DNA from 3 places in the Lysinibacillus sp. F12 genome. Region 3 is predicted to be linked to each of the others. Evidence: riboswitches for the same ligand, from Rfam matches in the RefSeq annotation. Region 3 holds a riboswitch; each other region holds the start of a gene.
The links. A riboswitch is a leader RNA that binds a small molecule or an ion and turns the genes downstream of it on or off. The one in region 3 is predicted to bind lysine.
Positions count from the first base shown of each region.

Region 1: another riboswitch for lysine. It lies ahead of AC3CH7_RS16430 (transporter substrate-binding domain-containing protein); the one in region 3 lies ahead of AC3CH7_RS07340 (transporter substrate-binding domain-containing protein).
Region 2: another riboswitch for lysine. It lies ahead of AC3CH7_RS12745 (aspartate kinase); the one in region 3 lies ahead of AC3CH7_RS07340 (transporter substrate-binding domain-containing protein).

Region 1 covers NZ_JBYMLP010000003.1:488,225-490,497, reverse strand. The annotation lists gene AC3CH7_RS16430 (transporter substrate-binding domain-containing protein) at 1-858, opposite strand; lysine riboswitch at 977-1,163, opposite strand; gene odhB (2-oxoglutarate dehydrogenase complex dihydrolipoyllysine-residue succinyltransferase) at 1,461-2,273, opposite strand, start outside.
Region 2 covers NZ_JBYMLP010000002.1:1,142,462-1,144,734, reverse strand. The annotation lists gene uvrC (excinuclease ABC subunit UvrC) at 1-716, shown strand, start outside; lysine riboswitch at 812-990, shown strand; gene AC3CH7_RS12745 (aspartate kinase) at 1,122-2,273, shown strand, end outside.
Region 3 covers NZ_JBYMLP010000002.1:52,486-54,758, forward strand. The annotation lists gene odhB (2-oxoglutarate dehydrogenase complex dihydrolipoyllysine-residue succinyltransferase) at 1-505, shown strand, start outside; lysine riboswitch at 803-989, shown strand; gene AC3CH7_RS07340 (transporter substrate-binding domain-containing protein) at 1,108-1,965, shown strand; gene AC3CH7_RS07345 (amino acid ABC transporter permease) at 2,135-2,273, shown strand, end outside.

The DNA of each region.
Region 1 (2,273 bases), on a different contig from region 3:
TTATTGTGCTGCTGGTTGCTGAGAAATAGCTTCTTCCATTATCGCTTGACGATCATCTTCAGAAATACCTTTTAGGATTTCATTGATTTTTTCTAGATTAGCATCATCTTTACGTAAGCCTACAGCAATCGAAGTATTTGAAAGATCTGTATCAAAGCCTTCTTCAAATGCTACGTATGTGAATTTATCGTTGGCAGCTGCCGCAGAAATTCCTTCAGGACGTTCGGCTACATATCCATCAATTTTGCCTGCCTCTAAAGCTACACGCATCGCTGGGAAGCTTTCCATTGCTGTTTGTTTATTGACACCTTTAATTTGATCAATCACATTGTAGTTGGAAGTATTCAGTTGTGATGTAATTTTTGCGCCAGAGAAATCTTGGATTGATTTGACACCTTCATATTTACTACCTTTTTTAATAACCATTACAAAATCAGAAGTATAGTAGTTTTCAGTAAAATCAATTGTTTTCTTACGTTCTTCTGTTGGCGACATTCCCGCGATGATTGCATCAATTTTATTAGATTGTAGCGCTGGTACTAAGCCGTCCCATTCCAATTTGACGATCACTAATTCTTTGCCTAAACCTTCAGCGATTTTTTTCGCCATTTGTACATCATAGCCACCTGCATACTCTGCGTTATCTGCAATTTTTACTGCTCCATTTGCATCGTTTTGCTGTGTCCAGTTGAATGGTGGGTAGCCCGCCTCCATTCCAATTCGGAATTCACCGCCGCCTTCTTCTTTATCTGCGCCAGCATCACCTGAACTACTTTCTTTTTTGTCACTAGTGCCACATGCAGCTAGCACAATTGCCGTCATGATAGAGATCATTACTAACAACCATTTTCTTTTCATGAAAAACTCCCCTTTTCTGTAAAAAAATAAGACAACTGTACGAAAAAAGACCTAAGTCTTGTGAACTTAGGTCTTACCTTTTATGACAGTTGCCCAAATCCTCACTAGTATTCCATGTTTCCGAGATAGCACAACCTAGTAAACCTGGAAATGAATTTACTAGGACAGTCCTGCACTTATTCACTGCAGACCCAGCATAAAAGTACGAGCTCCTTTTATACTTCGGCGATATTTCCTTCTTCATTGCGTCTTTGTTTGCTTGTACTCAACAATGAACTAATAAATACCGCGCCTCTACCTCACTGATGTTTGTTAGTGAGGTTTGTTTATTTAATTGATATTTAGATACTACTATAAAACTAGTATGTACGTCAAGAGAGTTTTATCATTTTTCTGACTAATGACAATATTAGGGTATTATGCTTGCCCTATCCATTATTAATCTACGTATTTTTATCCATATATCTGCTGGAAAACAACATATTTTTACTACCTATTCTTTTTATACTAAGTAAATAGTTTTGGATTATCAAAATTACTAATGACTTTAGTGATACAGAAGCCAAGAAAAAACCCTGCAAAGTTTGCAGGGTTTAAAGGAATTATGAATTTAATAATAAATCTTCAGGATTTTCGATTAACTCTTTAACTGTTTTTAAGAATCCTACAGAATCTTTTCCATCGATGATACGGTGATCGTAAGAAAGTGCTACATACATCATTGGACGGATTTGAACTTCACCATTTACTGCAACCGGACGGTTTACAATGGAGTGCATACCTAAAATACCAGCTTGCGTACCGTTCATAATTGGTGTTGACATTAATGAACCGAATACACCACCATTTGTGATTGTGAATGATCCACCAGCCATGTCATTTAAGCCTAATTTTTTATCACGAGCTTTTGTCGCTAAGTTAGCGATATCTTTTTCGATTTCTGCAAAGTTTTTGCTATTCGCATCGCGTACAACTGGTACTACTAAACCTTCTTCAGTTGATACTGCAATACCGATATCAAAGAAGTTATTTAAATGAATTTCATCGCCAGAGATTTGAGCGTTTACGTATGGGTATTTTTTCAGTGCTGCAACAACAGCTTTAGTGAAGAATGACATGAAACCAAGTTTGATGTCGTTTGCTTTCACAAACTCTTCTTGTTTACGTTTACGAAGTGCCATGATGTTTGTCATGTCAATTTCGTTGAATGTTGTTAACATTGCTGTTGATTGTTTAACTTCTAATAAACGTTTTGCAATTGTTTGACGACGACGGCTCATTTTTTCAATCGTTACACGGTCAGAATTAGCTGCTGGTGTGAATACAACTGGGCCACCTGTAGTTGCTACTGGTGTAGGTGCTGCTACTACTGGTGCTGTACCATGTGCCGCTACATCTTGTACACGTACACGGCC
Region 2 (2,273 bases), 1.1 Mb from region 3:
AAGAACGTACTATTGGTGCATGTGAGGCACTAGGCGATGCAATGGGTATAACGACACCATTACGAATTGAAGCTTTTGATAATAGTCATATGCATGGAACGGACGCAGTATCTGCAATGGTTGTTTTCATTGATGGCAAGCCTGCCAAAAAGGAATATCGCAAATATAAAACTCGGACAGCAGCTAAGCATGATGATTATGGTGCTATGCAAGAGGTCATTCGCCGGCGCTATATTCGTGTTTTGAAGGAAGGTCTTCCACTACCAGATTTAGTGCTAATAGATGGTGGTAAAGGTCAAATGGAAGTAGCACGAGAAGTATTAGAGGATGAGCTAGGACTTGTTATACCTATTGCTGGTTTAGCAAAGGATGACAAGCATAATACATCGCAACTATTGTTTGGTGATCCGCCCGAGGTCATTGCCTTAAAACGTACAAGTGACGGTTTTTATTTATTACAACGAATTCAAGATGAAGTCCACCGTTTTGCGATTACCTTTTTACGTCAACAGCATGAAAAGCATGCTATCCAATCTGTGCTGGATCAAATTGAGGGTGTCGGTCCAAAACGAAAACAGCAGCTACTTAAACACTTTGGGTCCGTTAAGAAAATACGTGAGGCTAGTGAGCTGGCTTTACAGGAAGCCGGGATGCCAGCTAATTTAGCAAGTCATATTTATGCCTATTTTCAGCAGGAGTCATTGTCAAAGGAATAGACATATGCTAAGGTTATAAATAACATTGTTGTCCAATGTTAACAGCCCACTTGTTTTAATGAGGGCGAACATAAATTTAATACATTCACTTTTAAGGTGATGATAGAGGTGCAAGATTCAAAAGTAGCGCAATAGAGGATGAACAAATCCTAAGACATTGCGTGAAAGGGGAGCTTGCCGAAGTACAGTAATGTTGTTTCCACTGTTGTACTGGTTTTGCATTTAAGAAATGTAAGACTGTCGATTCTACTAGTTTCGGAGAGCTATCACACATGCGCAAGTTTCATTTATTGTACATGTTAGAGGCAGCTTTCACGTTTTGTGAAGGCTGCCTTTTAGTTTTCTAGAGGCTGTTTTACACCTTATATTAGGTGAATTACCAGACTGGAAAGGAGAACAAAAGAAATGTCTAGAATAGTGATGAAATTTGGAGGGGCTGCATTAGCATCACCCGAACAAATTCAAGAGGCTGTACGAAAAGCGATTGCTGAAAAAGATAGAGGTTTCGATGTGGTAGTAGTAGTAGCTGCAATGAGACAAACGATACAAGACGTGAAAATGAGCGTACTTCATTTCACAGATGATGTGTCAAAACGTGAATTAGATGCAGTTGTGTCTTCATGCTCTCAGCTATCAAGCTCAGTCTTTGCCATTGCGTTACAAGAAGCTGGCTATAATGCGGTGTCATTAACAGGCTGGCAGGCTGGTATTTACACGGATCATATGTATAGTCATGCACGGATAGATCATATCGATGTTAGTCGTATCGAAGAACATTTAATGCAAGGACAAATCGTCGTTATTGCTGGAGATCAAGGCATTGACAATGACCACAATATAACAACGCTTGGGAAAGGTGGGACCGAAACGACAGCCGTCGCACTTGCTGTTGCATTAGATGCCGAGCGGACAGACATATATACGAATGTTGACGGTGTGTATACAGCAGATCCACGCTTTGTTGTACAGGCACAAAAACTACAGGAAATTTCCTATGATGAAATGTTAGAGATAGCTCATTTAGGATCACAGGTCATACATCCACGTGCAGTTGAGTTAGCTAAAAAGTTTCAAATACCAGTTATCATACGCTCTAGTTTAGTGGAGTCAGTAGGTACTTTATTGAAGGAGGAAGTAGAGATGGAGAAAAATTTAATAGTTCGTGGTGTTGCCTTTGAATCAGATGTTATTCGTTTAACAATTGGCTATGATGCATATTCGGGTGCTTCATTAGCGGATATATTTTCAACTCTTGCTGAAAATCGCATCAACGTGGATATTATTGTTCAAGCCATTATTGATGGATTAAAACCAACTGTGTCCTTTTCAATTTTGAAAGAAGAATTTGCGGAAGCATTACGTGTTTTAGAGGACAGTAAAGTATCGCTTGGCTTTAGCTTTGCTGATTTCGAAATTGGATTAGCAAAAGTTTCTATTGTTGGCTCTGGTATGGTTTCTAATCCAGGTGTCGCTGCCCGTATGTTCGACCGGTTACGTCGTGAAAATATCCCTGTGAAGATGGTCAGCACCTCGGAAATTAAAGTGTCTGTTGTAGTT
Region 3 (2,273 bases):
CACTAAAGCTGTTGTTGCAGCACTGAAAAAATACCCATACGTAAACGCTCAAATCTCTGGCGATGAAATTCATTTAAATAACTTCTTTGATATCGGTATTGCAGTATCAACTGAAGAAGGTTTAGTAGTACCAGTTGTACGCGATGCGAATAGCAAAAACTTTGCAGAAATCGAAAAAGATATCGCTAACTTAGCGACAAAAGCTCGTGATAAAAAATTAGGCTTAAATGACATGGCTGGTGGATCATTCACAATCACAAATGGTGGTGTATTCGGTTCATTAATGTCAACACCAATTATGAACGGTACGCAAGCTGGTATTTTAGGTATGCACTCCATTGTAAACCGTCCGGTTGCAGTAAATGGTGAAGTTCAAATCCGTCCAATGATGTATGTAGCACTTTCTTACGATCACCGTATCATCGATGGAAAAGATTCTGTAGGATTCTTAAAAACAGTTAAAGAGTTAATCGAAAATCCTGAAGATTTATTATTAAATTCATAATTCCTTTAAACCCTGCAAACTTTGCAGGGTTTTTTCTTGGCTTCTGTATCACTAAAGTCATTAGTAATTTTGATAATCCAAAACTATTTACTTAGTATAAAAAGAATAGGTAGTAAAAATATGTTGTTTTCCAGCAGATATATGGATAAAAATACGTAGATTAATAATGGATAGGGCAAGCATAATACCCTAATATTGTCATTAGTCAGAAAAATGATAAAACTCTCTTGACGTACATACTAGTTTTATAGTAGTATCTAAATATCAATTAAATAAACAAACCTCACTAACAAACATCAGTGAGGTAGAGGCGCGGTATTTATTAGTTCATTGTTGAGTACAAGCAAACAAAGACGCAATGAAGAAGGAAATATCGCCGAAGTATAAAAGGAGCTCGTACTTTTATGCTGGGTCTGCAGTGAATAAGTGCAGGACTGTCCTAGTAAATTCATTTCCAGGTTTACTAGGTTGTGCTATCTCGGAAACATGGAATACTAGTGAGGATTTGGGCAACTGTCATAAAAGGTAAGACCTAAGTTCACAAGACTTAGGTCTTTTTTCGTACAGTTGTCTTATTTTTTTACAGAAAAGGGGAGTTTTTCATGAAAAGAAAATGGTTGTTAGTAATGATCTCTATCATGACGGCAATTGTGCTAGCTGCATGTGGCACTAGTGACAAAAAAGAAAGTAGTTCAGGTGATGCTGGCGCAGATAAAGAAGAAGGCGGCGGTGAATTCCGAATTGGAATGGAGGCGGGCTACCCACCATTCAACTGGACACAGCAAAACGATGCAAATGGAGCAGTAAAAATTGCAGATAACGCAGAGTATGCAGGTGGCTATGATGTACAAATGGCGAAAAAAATCGCTGAAGGTTTAGGCAAAGAATTAGTGATCGTCAAATTGGAATGGGACGGCTTAGTACCAGCGCTACAATCTAATAAAATTGATGCAATCATCGCGGGAATGTCGCCAACAGAAGAACGTAAGAAAACAATTGATTTTACTGAAAACTACTATACTTCTGATTTTGTAATGGTTATTAAAAAAGGTAGTAAATATGAAGGTGTCAAATCAATCCAAGATTTCTCTGGCGCAAAAATTACATCACAACTGAATACTTCCAACTACAATGTGATTGATCAAATTAAAGGTGTCAATAAACAAACAGCAATGGAAAGCTTCCCAGCGATGCGTGTAGCTTTAGAGGCAGGCAAAATTGATGGATATGTAGCCGAACGTCCTGAAGGAATTTCTGCGGCAGCTGCCAACGATAAATTCACATACGTAGCATTTGAAGAAGGCTTTGATACAGATCTTTCAAATACTTCGATTGCTGTAGGCTTACGTAAAGATGATGCTAATCTAGAAAAAATCAATGAAATCCTAAAAGGTATTTCTGAAGATGATCGTCAAGCGATAATGGAAGAAGCTATTTCTCAGCAACCAGCAGCACAATAAAAAAATGGCACGGACTAGTTGCTAGTCCGTGCACTATCATTTCATCATTATTAAAATGAGAACCTCTCTACATAATGATAATGTCCTAGCGAAATAAATCATAGACTAGTAGAAAAAGCTAGGGCACGAAAAAGATAGCAAGCAACATGACATTGTAAGGAGGAACATCATGAGTCTTGAATGGATACTTTCAATTATTGAAAACAACTGGCAAATGTTTTTACGAGGTGCGTATTATACGTTACTGATTTCGACTATAAGTACAATTATTGGTGCATTTATCGGATTTTTCATCGGAATTATGCATA